Regions from separate parts of the Neobacillus sp. Fa239 genome, predicted to be linked through region 1. Evidence: riboswitches for the same ligand, from Rfam matches in the RefSeq annotation. Region 1 holds a riboswitch; the other holds the start of a gene.
What was found. Region 1 has a riboswitch for S-adenosylmethionine ahead of ACZ5XR_RS03255 (methionine ABC transporter ATP-binding protein). Riboswitches for the same ligand answer to the same signal wherever they lie in the genome.
Positions count from the first base shown of each region.

Region 2: another riboswitch for S-adenosylmethionine. It lies ahead of ACZ5XR_RS17770 (LLM class flavin-dependent oxidoreductase); the one in region 1 lies ahead of ACZ5XR_RS03255 (methionine ABC transporter ATP-binding protein).

Region 1 is NZ_AP041611.1:699,190-706,078, reverse strand. It holds gene ACZ5XR_RS03270 (DMT family transporter) at 1-640, opposite strand, end outside; gene ACZ5XR_RS03265 (threonine aldolase family protein) at 690-1,799, opposite strand; gene ACZ5XR_RS03260 (methyltransferase) at 1,815-2,423, opposite strand; SAM riboswitch class I at 2,628-2,731, shown strand; gene ACZ5XR_RS03255 (methionine ABC transporter ATP-binding protein) at 2,808-3,848, shown strand; gene ACZ5XR_RS03250 (methionine ABC transporter permease) at 3,838-4,500, shown strand; gene ACZ5XR_RS03245 (MetQ/NlpA family ABC transporter substrate-binding protein) at 4,560-5,390, shown strand; gene ACZ5XR_RS03240 (FbpB family small basic protein) at 5,455-5,577, opposite strand; gene ACZ5XR_RS03235 (amino acid permease) at 5,718-6,889, opposite strand, start outside.
Region 2 is NZ_AP041611.1:3,639,877-3,646,765, reverse strand. It holds gene ACZ5XR_RS17785 (hypothetical protein) at 1-62, shown strand, start outside; gene ACZ5XR_RS17780 (aminotransferase class V-fold PLP-dependent enzyme) at 196-1,698, shown strand; gene ACZ5XR_RS17775 (L,D-transpeptidase family protein) at 1,799-2,287, shown strand; SAM riboswitch class I at 2,378-2,482, shown strand; gene ACZ5XR_RS17770 (LLM class flavin-dependent oxidoreductase) at 2,587-3,633, shown strand; gene ACZ5XR_RS17765 (ATP-grasp domain-containing protein) at 3,661-4,602, shown strand; gene ACZ5XR_RS17760 (glutaminase) at 4,657-5,646, opposite strand; gene ACZ5XR_RS17755 (ArsR/SmtB family transcription factor) at 5,882-6,433, shown strand; gene ACZ5XR_RS17750 (MFS transporter) at 6,430-6,889, shown strand, end outside.

The DNA of each region.
Region 1 (6,889 bases):
TAAAAATAAGGGAATGAGAGTTTACGCCGGAAAAATCCATTCCATCTTTGATCATTACGTATGGTAAAAGAACGATTACCGCCACCATTAATTGAACTAAAGTGGTTTCAAAACCTGATAGATTTTTGATAAATTTATTGATTAATACGACACTGGCATAAAACGCTGCAGCTGAGAGACCATATAGGATTCCAACCGCATGATGATAGCCGCCTGCACCGTTGCTGCCTCCAAAATTCACAATAAGAAATAATCCTGCCATTGCCGTAACAATACAGCCTACCTTTAGCGGTGTCAGTTTTTCTTTAAGAATAAAAGGAGCTAGGACCATGACGAAGATTGGAGCAAAATAATAGCTTAATGTTGCATTGGAAATGGTCGTATACCGATAAGCTTGGAAAAGGAGAATCCAGTTAAATCCGATCGCGGCACCGGAAAGGATTAACAGGAGGAAATTTTCTTTTAAAGCTTGAATGTCAAACTTTTGTCTCGCCAATACACTTGCGACAATTAAAAAAAGGCTGCCAATTACTCCCCTTAGAAGCGCAATTTCACTTGAAGATAGATTGATATTCTTGACGAAAACACCAATACTTCCCCAAATAAGCATGGCCGTAATAATTTTAAATTTACCTTGCACTTTTGCTCCCCCTTTCCTGATGATTTTTGGCTGAATGAATTTTTGTGTCTTATTGCCTACTAAACATTTTCAATTCTCGCATTCTTTCATCAAGCATACGAAACAATTCTTTTAAATCTCCTTTTGGAACGCTGCCAAATCGATCCCCAATGCTTGCTTCATAAAAACAGGTGCCCTTAGTAGTATCTTTCAAATTGCCAGTTAAACCAATATCACTTTTCTCATAAAGTTCTACCAGAATGGTTTCAATCTCCTCTTTTGGAGCATCAAAATGAACATGAAACATATTGGAAACCGGCTTTAGTGGAAGTGTTTTAATTGCATGACATTGATTAAAATGGCCTGCAAGTTCTTTTGCTTCCCGGTAATACTGCTCCATTTTCGCGATCCTTTGATCAAAATAAAAATCTGCACTAATTATATACGGATAAAGGCTGATTAAATCCCCACCATGACGCCTTTTCCAAACTTTCGATTCCTCAATAAAATCCTTTTCTCCTGCCAGAATCGCCCCTGCAATTCCGCCAATTCCTTTATAAAATGACACATACACACTATCAAACAGACGACAAATTTCAGCAGCTGACTTTTCATAGTAGGGAAGAATTTCAAATAACCTTGCACCATCCAAGTGTAATTTGATTCCTTTCTCATGACAATAAGCCGAAATCGATTCCAGAGCTTCATAATCTGGTAATTGACCGCCAATCTCACGCTGGGGCAGTTCAAGCAATAAACAAGCAATATCCTCTTTAAGCCCAACAACATCTTCTAATTGAATTAAACTGTCTTGATCAGCAAGCAAAATCGGTTCAATATGATGCAGCTCTTTTAATCCGTCCTCTTCATGGATTTCCAAATGGCATAACGGATGGTAAGCGACTTTCTTTATTCCTTTTTGATCACACCAAATTCTTAAAGCAATTTGCTGGGCCATCGTACCACTAGGAAAAAATACAGCTGTCTCCTTCCCTAAGTAATCAGCCATCTTCTCTTGGAACTCCTCGATTATTTTTCCTTTCCCATAGATATCGCTTTCCTGCAAACCATCAAAATCATTGAAAGCTGCTAGTAATGTTTGAATGTCTCTTGGGTCATGCCCGACCACTTGATACGTGGTTTGCTTAAATGCTTCTAATAATGGATTTTTTTCGTTCATGTGAATTCTCTCCCTCTAATAAGACAACCTATAGATTAAAAATCGTTCATTTGAATTATGTTCATATAAATCCGGCAATATAACTTCCTGTTTGAATTCAAAAGGGGTTTGATTTTCCAGAAAATAAATATAATCCTCTGAAGGGTAATATAAAACCAGTTCTATCTCCCGATGGGACTTCTCCACAGAAAGTAAGATATTCTTTATGATTCTCATAAAAATTTGGATGGTAAATGGATTAAAAAAGTAAAAGCAATTATCTAACGATCTAATTTCATACTCTTCCGCCAAGCAGCAATAAAAGTGTATTTTATTCTTGGCATCAATGTGTTTCTTAAGATAATTTTTTTGATTTTGGACAGCCTCTTGATAGAGAGCCTGGTTCATTTCAATGCCGGTCACATTGGCATTCCATAAATAATGAATATAAAAAATTAAACGTCCTTTACCACAGCCAAAATCAACGATATGATCACTGCTTTTCAATTCATATTGGTGAAATAAGGTTTCAAGGGCACTATAAGGTGTCGGCTCGTAGCGATGATAGTGCAATGAGGTTATAAATCCCTTTTGTTCTCCTCCCGTTTTGATATTCAGCACTCCATCTAAAAACTTTTCTTTCATTGCTTGACCTCTATTCAGGTGAAGTAGGATTCTATCTATTATGATAAATGATTTTTCTGAAATAATGCCAATAGATTTACTAAAAATTAAAAAATCATCAATTGAAATTAAAATTATCGGATTACTAATATTTTTTTAAAATAAAAAGATTGACAATAGTTTAATAATTTATTAACATCATAAATAAGTTAAAAACAGCTGAATAACTTATCCAGAGAGACTGAGGGACAGGCCCGATGACGTCCAGCAACCTTCATTAATGAAAGGTGCTAATTCCTGCAGAGTGACTTCATTCTGAAAGATAAGGTTGAGATAGAAAAGCCTCTTTCTGATTGAAGAAAGAGGCTTTTTCGTATATAGGTGCAAACAAAGGGGATTGATATAATGCTTGTTTTAGACGATGTACATAAAATTTATGGAAAAGGCAAAGAGAAAAAGGTAAGTGCCTTAAAAGGAATTAACCTTCGCGTTGAGAAAGGTGAAATTTTTGGTGTGGTAGGATTCAGCGGGGCAGGAAAAAGTACACTGATTCGTTGTGTAAATCTGCTGGAACGGCCATCTTCCGGGAAAGTGCTCATCAATGGAGTAAACCTTTTATCCTTGGCGCCAAAGGATTTACGCAAGCAGCGTAAAAAGATTGGCATGATCTTTCAACAATATAACTTATTAAATTCGAAAACGATTTTTCACAATGTGGCGATGCCGCTTATTTTAGAAGGCACACCTAAAAATGAAATTAAAGAGAAAGTCACAAAATTACTAGCATTTGTTGGCTTGGAGGATCGGATGAATCATTACCCAGATCAGCTGTCCGGTGGTCAGAAGCAAAGAGTTGGAATTGCCCGCGCGCTGACAACTGACCCTGATATTCTCCTATGCGATGAAGCTACATCGGCACTTGATCCAAACACGACCGAAGCCGTTTTAGAGTTATTACGAAAGGTACGAGATGAATTTGGCGTAACCATTTTAATGATTACCCATGAGATGAATGTCATCCGTGATATTTGCGATAAAGTTGCGGTTATTGAAGACGGGACCATCGCGGAGCAAGGATCGGTCATCGACGTGTTCACTGAGCCAAAAACAATGATCGCCCGAAGCTTTGTGAGGACCTTCTTAAACGATAATATTCCAAAGTCCGTACAAAAATTAATTAATGAAAGCAGCCAGTCAAGCTCCCATGGCATTTACCGAATTATTTTTAAAGGCAATTCAACCAATGTCCCATTAATCTCAAATACGGCAAAGCACTTTTCAATCGATTTAAATGTTCTTCACGGGATGGTAACAGAGCTTCAAGGTCAGCCATTCGGAAATTTACTTGTTGAATTCAAAGGTGATAAAGAAGAAATTCTTCGCGCCGTTCAGTATATTCGAGACAATGAAGCTGTTATTAAGGAGGTGTCTGAAGATGCCATTTGATTGGTCCTGGTTCTGGCCAGAGTTTTTAAGTTCAATTGATCAAACACTTTATATGGTCGTTGTAGCTCTGATTATTTCGGTCATTATTGGAATTCCAATAGGTGTGATTCTGGTAATTACAAGAGAGAACGGCATTTTGCAGAATAATATTCTATTCAATATTCTTAATGTCATTATTAATATCTTTCGATCCATTCCATTTATTATCTTAGTAGTGGCAATTATTCCATTTACTAGATTAATCGTGGGAACTGCAATTGGCACCACCGCGGCAATCGTACCGCTCGTGCTCTATACGGCCTTTTATATTGGCCGATTAGTAGAGAACTCCCTTCTCGAAGTCGATAAAGGCACTATTGAATTAGCGCAGGCATTGGGAGCAACTCCCTGGCAAATCATTTGGAGATTTCTTTTGCCGGAAGCACTTGGTTCGATCGTTTTAGCCTTAACCATCGCTACCATTGGATTAATTGGCGCATCTGCCATGGCTGGTGCTGTTGGTGGCGGCGGGATTGGTGATTTAGCGATTACTTATGGGTATAACCAGTTTAAAACCGAGGTTATGATCATAACCGTTGTAACCCTCATTGTAATGGTTCAGCTGGTTCAATCACTCGGCAACCTGCTCTCCAAAAAAATCAGAAGAAAATAATTGATGATTGAAGGTTATCCTTTTTCATAATAAAAAAACATATTAGGGGGAATTTCAAAATGAAGAAATATTTAGTTATTTTGTTAGGTTTATTTCTTTTGTTAGCTGGATGCAGTTCAAAAACCAGCTCAGACAGTAAAACGATTAAAGTAGGAACATCGAGTTCAGAAACACCTACATGGGAATTAGTTAAAAAGCTGGCAAAAGATAAAGGGATTGACATCCAAATTGTAAAATTTGATGATTATGTCCAGCCAAACCTTGCTTTGGACAGCGGCGAAATCGATTTGAATGCATTCCAAACAGTCGTCTATTTTGATAACTTCAGAAAACAGCGTAATCTAAAATTATCTGCTGTCGGTACCACTTCTATCTGGCCAATGGGGATCTACTCTAAAAAAGTTAAAAACATCAGCGAAATTAAAGATGGAAACCAAATCATTATTCCGAAAGACCCTACGAATCTAGGAAGAGCACTCTTATTAATGCAAAAATCTGGATTGATAACGTTAAAACCTGGTTTTGATGGATCAGGCGGTTTAGAAAATATCGCAAGTAATCCACATAATCTAAAAATCACTCCTGTAGATGCAGGACAAACACCACGTGGCTTAGACGATGCTGCTGCTTCGATTATCAACTGTGATATGGCGATCAACGCTGGCTTAAACCCAACATCTGACCCAATTTTTAGAGAAGATGCTTCAAATAAAGCATATGTAAACATTATTGCTAGCCAAACAAAACACAAAGATGACAAAGCAATTAAAGAAATCGTTGATATCTACCATTCCAAAGAAGTAACAGACTTTATCAAACAACACTTCAAAGGGGCAGCTGTTCCTGTCGTAAAACCAATTTCTTATCTTGATGGGTACAAACAAAATTAGTAAAAAAGGGGTCAGTCCCCCGGCGCTTTAAAGCGCCGGGGGACTGACCCCTTTTATAAAACTGCTATTTTTCAGCATGTCTTTCTTCGATTCTTGCTTCTATTTTTTCCAATGCTTTTAGATCTCCTTTAATTTCCTGCTTATTATCTATAACCAATTCTTTAAAACTTAATTTACGTTTTCTCATCGAATTCTCCACCTTTCTTTGATTCTATTATATACATGGTGGAAACGATAGAATCGCTAGATTTATTACAATTTTTTGAACTTTTAAGCAAAATATAAAGCCTAGTTTTTTAGACTAGACTTTTTGTTTGTTCTGTATAGTTAACTTGCGATATTTTTATGTGGTTTAGTATCGGAATTGTCTAATGGAACACGATTTCCCATTTTAAAGATATAGAAACATGCCACTACGATTGCAAGGAAAATCAACCCAACAAATAAGGATAAACGGGTTCCAGGGTTAAAGTACATTCCCACTAAAACAGTTACTAAAAATACCATTGTTGCATAGTTACTGATTGGCGCAAGAGGCATTTTAAACGGATGGCTTGCCATTTGATCTGCATGCTCTTTTCTAAATTTCATCTGACTAATAATTAGTACAAACCAAGGCACCATACCTGGTAGAACGCTGGCACTATAAACATAAAGGAATAATTGCGGCGGAGCGAAATAGTTTAACACAACTCCAAACACTAATCCGATGAGGGTTGCCCAAATACATACGGTTGGAACTCCGTTTCCTGAAACTTTTGCAAAGCTCTTCGGAGCTTGCCCATTCATTGCAAGTGTATAAAGCATCCGTCCTGCACTGAAAATACCGCTGTTAGAACCGGACATTGCTGCTGTAATAACAACAAAATTGATGATACCTGCTGCAGCTGTAATACCAATCTTAGCAAAGGTCGAAACAAACGGGCTTCCGATTGTTCCTAGTTGATTCCAAGGATAAACGGTAACAATGATAAAAATAGCACCAATATAGAAAATTAATATACGCCAAATGATATTATTAATCGCTTTTCTCAAAGTCTGGGTTGGATTTTTCGCTTCACCTGCGGTAATCCCTATAAGTTCAACCCCTTGATAAGCTCCAACAACAAGAGATAATGCAAAGAAAAATCCTTTAAAGCCGCCTGTGAAAAAGCCGCCATGTTTCCAAATATTCGATAATCCAAGAGCATGTCCATGATTTCCTAAACCAAAAAAGATCAAGCCGATACCCGCAATAATCATAAGACCAATTGTTACGACTTTAATAAGTGCAAACCAGAATTCAAATTCTCCGTAAAATTTAACGGACACTAGGTTTGCAGCACCTAGGATGACCAATGCAATCGCACCCGGAATCCATTGAGGCAGATGAGGGAACCAATAATTCATGTACATTCCTATTGCCGTGATTTCGGCAATTCCTACTGCAACCCATTGGAACCAATAACTCCAAGCCGTCAAGTAACCAGCCAATGGATGAATATACTTATGGGCAAAGG
Region 2 (6,889 bases), 2.8 Mb from region 1:
TGTTCATCCAAAAAATTGATGAAGTGGTCAGAAAAGAAACAGCAAAAGTACAACTTACATAGTAAAAAGTAAATATAGTTACGATTTGAGCATTTCCTTTATTGGAATGCTTTTTTTTGGTTAATACAGTGGAACCAGCTTCTCCATGCCATGCATATATTGATAAACAGAGGAATGATTGAAGAGGTGAAACCAATGATCACCGCCATAATTGGCAGCAAAACGTATACATTATCTGAAAATCTCGAGGAATATTTTCAGAAATTTCGTGCACAAGTAATTGGGATGAACCATTACTTTGATTCACCTTATGGAAAAAAAAGAATCATATATGCAGACTGGACCGCTAGCGGGCGGCTTTATAGGCCAATAGAACAGAAAATATCCGAGGTATTTGGTCCATATATGGCCAATACCCATACAGAATCAAATATCACCAGTTTAATGATGACAGGAATATATAAACAGTCGAAAATGATTATCAAACAACATGTTCACGCCGATCATCATGATGTCGTAATTCTTGATGGTTTTGGGATGACGTCTGTCATTAATAAATTTCAAAGAATATTGGGAATCAAAATCCCTGAAAAGTTTAAGGGCCATTTAAACATTCCAGAGAAAGATAGGCCGGTCGTTTTTCTCACTCATATGGAGCACCATTCCAACCAAACTTCCTGGCTGGAGACGATTTCTGATGTAGTCATTATGTCTCCAGATGAAAATGGATTGGTTGATTGCAGGCAGCTTGAGGAGCTGCTCATAAAATATAAAGATCGTCGAATTAAAATCGGTTCATTTTCAGCCTGCTCCAATGTAACGGGGATTCAAACACCCTATCACCAATTGGCCAAAATAATGCATCTGCATGGGGGACTCTGTTTTGTGGACTTTGCGGCATCTGCTCCATATGTCCAAATGGATATGCATCCGGAAGATCCTTTGGAAAAATTAGATGCGATCTTTTTTTCACCGCACAAGTTTTTAGGCGGACCAGGTTCTAGTGGTGTCTTAGTGTTCGACAGCCGTCTATATATAAACCAAGTACCTGACCATCCAGGTGGAGGTACGGTAACATGGACTAATCCCTGGGGAGAACATCACTATTATCCCGACATTGAGATTAGAGAGGATGGTGGAACACCGGGTATTCTCCAAGCAATCCGCACTGCACTCGTCTTAAATTTAAAAGATCAAATGGGAGTCAAAAATATAATAGCAAGGGAAAAAGAATTATTATCTATCTTATTGAAAGAAATGAAAGAAATTTCGGGTGTTCACATATTAGAAGGGCAAATTGAGGATCGAATCGGGATTGTTTCCTTTTACATTGAAAATATTCACCATAATTTAGTTGTCCGGTTGTTAAATGATCGGTTCGGCTTTCAAGTTAGAGGGGGATGTTCCTGTGCAGGTACCTATGGTCATTATTTATATGATATCGACCCGACTGCATCCAAACTGATAACCGATAAAATTGATCAAGGTGATTTGTCGGAAAAACCTGGTTGGATAAGGGTTTCCCTTCATCCTGTTATGACGAATGAAGAAATCATTAAATTTGTGCAAGCGATTAAGGAGATTACAAGTTATATTGATGTTTGGGGTAAGGATTATATTTATGATTCCTCAAGTAATGATTATTTTTACGTCCATCATGAAAGAGAAGACATGTCCCTGCTTTTTCGATTTAAATAATATAAAAAGAGGCATACCGATGCCTCTTTTATGATATGACCTAAAATGTCAACGGCTGATATGTTGGGGCATATGCTAATCAAATAAAGGAGGGGGTAACATGATTCACACTGTAAAACCCGGTGAAACCCTTGGAAGCATTTCAGCAGATTATCGAGTCAGCCTTCATCAGCTTTATGCAGCAAATCCGGGGATTGGCCATTTAATGGTGGGCCAAAGGATTCAAATTCCCGGTTTGCCAAACCCCAATTCTATCCCTTATTCTATCCAAATATCGATTGGGAAGCGAAGGCTTGCCTTATTCCAAAATGGTAAATTAGCCAGAGTTTATCCAATTGCGGTAGGTAAAATGTTGACCAATACACCAGCTGGTGAATTTGTCATTGTCAATCGTGAATTGAATCCAGGTGGCCCATTTGGAGTCATGTGGCTGTCTTTATCGAAACAGGGCTACGGTATACATGGTACCAATGATCCAAGTTCGATTGGGAAAGCAGTCTCGCATGGTTGTGTAAGAATGTATAACCGGGATGTTCTTCAGCTTGCAGAGCTCGTTCCTAATGGAACGAGAGTTGTCATTCAGCAATAATTGATAAGTATTAATTGACAATATCAAATATTTGTACTATTATCACATTAAATAATTAATTATTTCGAAAAACTAATAATTTAATAATTCTTCTTATAAAGAGAGGTGGAGGGACTGGCCCTTTGAAGCCTCGGCAGCAGGTTCTTAAGAATACTGTGCCAAATCCATCAAACATTTATGTTTGAAAGATAGGAAGAGAGAAAAAGGCTCTCTTCTAGTTATGAAGTGAGTTTTTTTATTTAGCAAAAAACCAACTTTATTGGTTGGAAAAGTAGAGATTAGAAGAGGAGAGAGAAACCATGAAATTTGGATTTTGGCTACCGATTTTTGGAGGATGGTTAAGAAATGTTGAGGATGAAAAGATGCCGCCAACATTTGATTACGCCAAAACGGTGATCCAATCGGCAGAAAAATGGGGTTATTCCACCACATTAATAGCGGAATTATATTTGAATGATATAAAAGGACCTGAGTCGGATTCACTTGAAGCATGGTCGACAGCGGCTGCTCTTGCGGCTGTTACAGAAAAAATCGAAATCATGACAGCAGTTAGACCTGGATTCCATAATCCGGCAGTTACAGCGAAAATGGCGGCTAATATTGATCAAATCAGCAAGGGAAGATTCACGTTAAATGTTGTTTCTGCCTGGTGGGAAGAAGAAGCCCGTCAGTACGGCGGAATCTTTACTGAGCATGATGAACGATATGACCGCACGAAAGAATTTATAGATGTATTAAAGGGCTTTTGGACAGAAGAAACGTTTTCATATGATGGTAAATTTTATCAAATTAAGGATGCAAAACTTTCACCAAAACCTATTCAACGTCCTAATCCAATCTTGTATGCTGGAGGAGAAAGCCCAAAAGGAAAGCAGACCATTGTTGAGAAGTGTGATGCCTATGTGATGCACGGTGGAACAGTTGCAGAAATTGAGAAAAAAATCAGTGAAATGAAATCGTTACGGGAACAAACTGGGAATCCTGAACTGAACTCTTTTGGGATGGCGGCATATGTCATTTGCCGGGAAACGGAAGAGGAAGCAATTGCGGAATTGGCAAGAATCACTGATGTAAAAGAATCAAGTGGCTATGCTGGTTTTAAAGATTTTACAAGCAAATCGCAGCTTGAGCAGAAAATTCAGCTTCAGGATTATTCTGTTTCTAATCGCGGATTACGCCCAAATTTGGTGGGTACGCCTTCACAAATTGCTGAACGAATTTTACAATATGAACAAGCAGGTCTTGACCTATTACTTCTTCAATTTTCACCGCAGCTTGAAGAAATGGAACAGTTTAGCAAGCTGGTAATGCCGCTGGTAGAGGAAAAACGAAAGCAGCTAGCCTAGATTTTCAGAATGAGAGGGGATTTTAAATTGAGTAAAGTTTATATTATCCATGAGAATGAGGAATGGACCGTACACCTCACAAAACGTTTAGAAGAACTGGAAGTACCTTATGAAGAATGGCATTTAGATAGCGGCAGACTAGATTTATCAAAAGAGCCGCCTGAAGGTGTTTTTTATAGCCGAATGAGTGCATCATCGCATACGAGGAACCATCGATTTGCGCCAGAGTTTACCGCACAGGTTCTAGCCTGGCTTGAAGCCCATGGGCGCAAGGTGTTTAACGGCTCACGAGCACTCCAGCTTGAGGTTAGTAAGGTACTGCAATATTTAGAATTAAATAAACATGGTATTGTAACACCGCGTACAATCGCTGCCGCAGGCATTGGGCAAATTCTTGAAGCTTCAGGAGAGTTTATCGGGGCACCGTTTATCACCAAGCACAACCGTGCCGGAAAAGGGCTTGGCGTTCAATTGTTCCAAACTGTTGAGTCGCTAAGGGCATATGTTGAAGGACCTGAATTCGAAGAGCCGGTCGATGGAATAACATTGATTCAAGAATACATTCAATCACCTGAAAGCTATATAACCCGCTGTGAGTTTGTTGGAGGGAAGTTTGTTTATGCAGTGAAGGTTGATACCTCGGAAGGGTTCCAATTATGTCCTGCCGATGCTTGCCAAATTGGTGATTTATTTTGCCCAGTTGGGGAGCAGGTGGAGGAAAAGCCGAAATTCCAAATTATTGATGGTTTTTCAGATCCGATTATTGAAAAATATGAGCAGGTGCTGGCAGCTAATCATGTACAGGTGGCCGGTATCGAATTTATCCGTAATGAAGCTGGTGAGATATTCACCTATGATATAAACACAAATACGAATTATAATTCAGATGCGGAAGCAAAAGCCGGGAAATATGGAATGCTCGAATTAGCAATATTCTTAAAAAATGAGTTACATAAATTGAATTCTTAACTAGTTTTATAAAAATCATTAAAGAGAAGCTCCCCAAAATTGGAGAGCTTCTTTTTACAGAACACGAAAATTCCATTCTTTTGAGAGATGCTTTAAGAGCATGACTCCGGCGGAGCTATTACCGTGTTTATCAATCGCCGGTCCATATAATCCGATACCCCAGCTTGGTGACCTCAGTTCTTGCCCTTTTGCATTAGGTGGGATAGCTGCCATAATTCCTCCGGAAACACCACTTTTTGCAGGGATACCAACAAATGCAGCGAATCGGCCTGAATAATCGTACATACCACAGGTGTACATTAATGTTTTTGTTAAACTGGCTACTTCTTGAGAAAAAATCGAATCTTTTGAATAAGGGTGGATGCCGTCCATCGCTAAAATCAGTCCGATCTGTGCTAATTCTGAAATGTTCAGCTCAATGGAACAAAGTTTTAAATAAACCTCGATAGCTTCTTCAACATCACCAAGCAGGTATCCCGTTTCCTTCAGCCAGTACGCAAGTGAGCGATTCCTGTTCGCTGTTTTCCACTCAGACCAAAAAACATCGTCATTAATCACAGGCTTTCGACCAATCATTTTTTCAATAAATAAAAGGAGGGAATTGATTTTTTCAGCAGGCGTTTCACCCGGAAGAAGGGAAGCAACCGTTATCGCCCCGGCATTTATCATTGGATTAAAAGGTCTGCCAGGGTGGCTTAATTCCAACCGAAAGATGGAATTAAAGGCATCACCTGTCGGCTCGACATCTACATAATTCATGATAGGTGGAATGCCTCTGGCCGTGCAGGCATAGATAAAGCTGATTACTTTGGAGATACTTTGCATGGTAAAACTTATTTCAGTGTCACCTGAGATCAGCAATGTTCCATCGGATGAAAGTAAACAAATTCCTAAATGATCTGGATTCGCTTTTTTTAAGGCAGGAATATAGCTCGCTGTCGCTCCATTTTTCGTAAAGCTTTTGTATTGTAACACCCATTCATCAAGCTCTTGCTGCATTGTTTGGATTGGATTTTTAATGTTTTCAGGTTTAAGTTTCACCATTTGTTTCGTGTCCTTTCTAGACGCTATCATATATAGTTTTTATCAATAAACAAGAAAATAACAATTTAATCTTAATTCATGAAGGTTAAGAAGAAAAGTTGAATAGATGTAGAAAAAACGAGAAATATCACGATGAAAATAAATTGTATATATAGCCGTCCTTTATTACAATCAAATTAAATAAAACGTTCAAGAAAAATTGAACGTTAAAAATAAATTGAAGGGACAATGAAATGTGAAAAAGCAAATAGATCATTTCGATATAACATCAATAGAACAGGCAAAAGTACTCTCAAATGAACTAAGAATGAAAATACTAACCCTATTTAATGACGGTAAACCTCGTACAGCAAAGCAGGTTGCAGATGAGCTAGGACTTTCCCCTTCAAAAATTCATTATCATGTCCGGGAACTTGTCAAAGTTAATCTGCTCTTTCTTTATGATACGAACGAGATTAACGGGATTGTTGAAAAGTATTATTTACCTATAGCGAAGGATTTTCGAATTGTCATTAAAAAGCTTGAAACAGATATTGAAGGGAAGCAACAGATTATTAACCACACTTTAACTGTATTTAAAAAGCAGTTTATTGAAGCTTTTAAGGATGATTTAGATGAATCGCTGCTCCAAGTAATGAATTTGGATTTGTCAAAAGAGGATAAAGATGAGGTGATAAATGACCTCAAGGAATTATCAGCCAAGTGGGTCCAAAAATCGAATAAGGAAAAGGGGAGGAAAAATACTTATGGAATGGTTCTTTCTGTCTTTCCAAAGGAGGATGTATGAAAAACAACAAGGGATTTCTTAGTTTTTTACTTATTTGGGGAGGGCAGCTCGGGTCATTACTTGGCTCAAGTTTAACCTCTTTTGCACTTGGAGTGTATGTATTGCAAAAATCTGGTTCTATAGCGAACTTTTCAATCACATTATTATGTATGACATTGCCAGGGCTTATAGCTGCACCATTTGTAGGTATTCTAGTTGATAAATGGAGCCGCAAAGGCATGATGCTTTTAAGTGATATATTAGCTGCTGCTGCAACATTGGGAATCGGCGCCATTCTTATCTTTTCTCATTTAGAACTATGGCATATCTATATTAGCGTATCAATTGCCTCCATTTCAGGAATTATTCAATTCCCTGCCTACCAATCAATTGTATCGCAGATTGTTGAGAAGGAACATCTTGGCAGAGCAAATGGATTAATTCAAGTATGTGAGTCAGCAACAATGATTGTAGCTC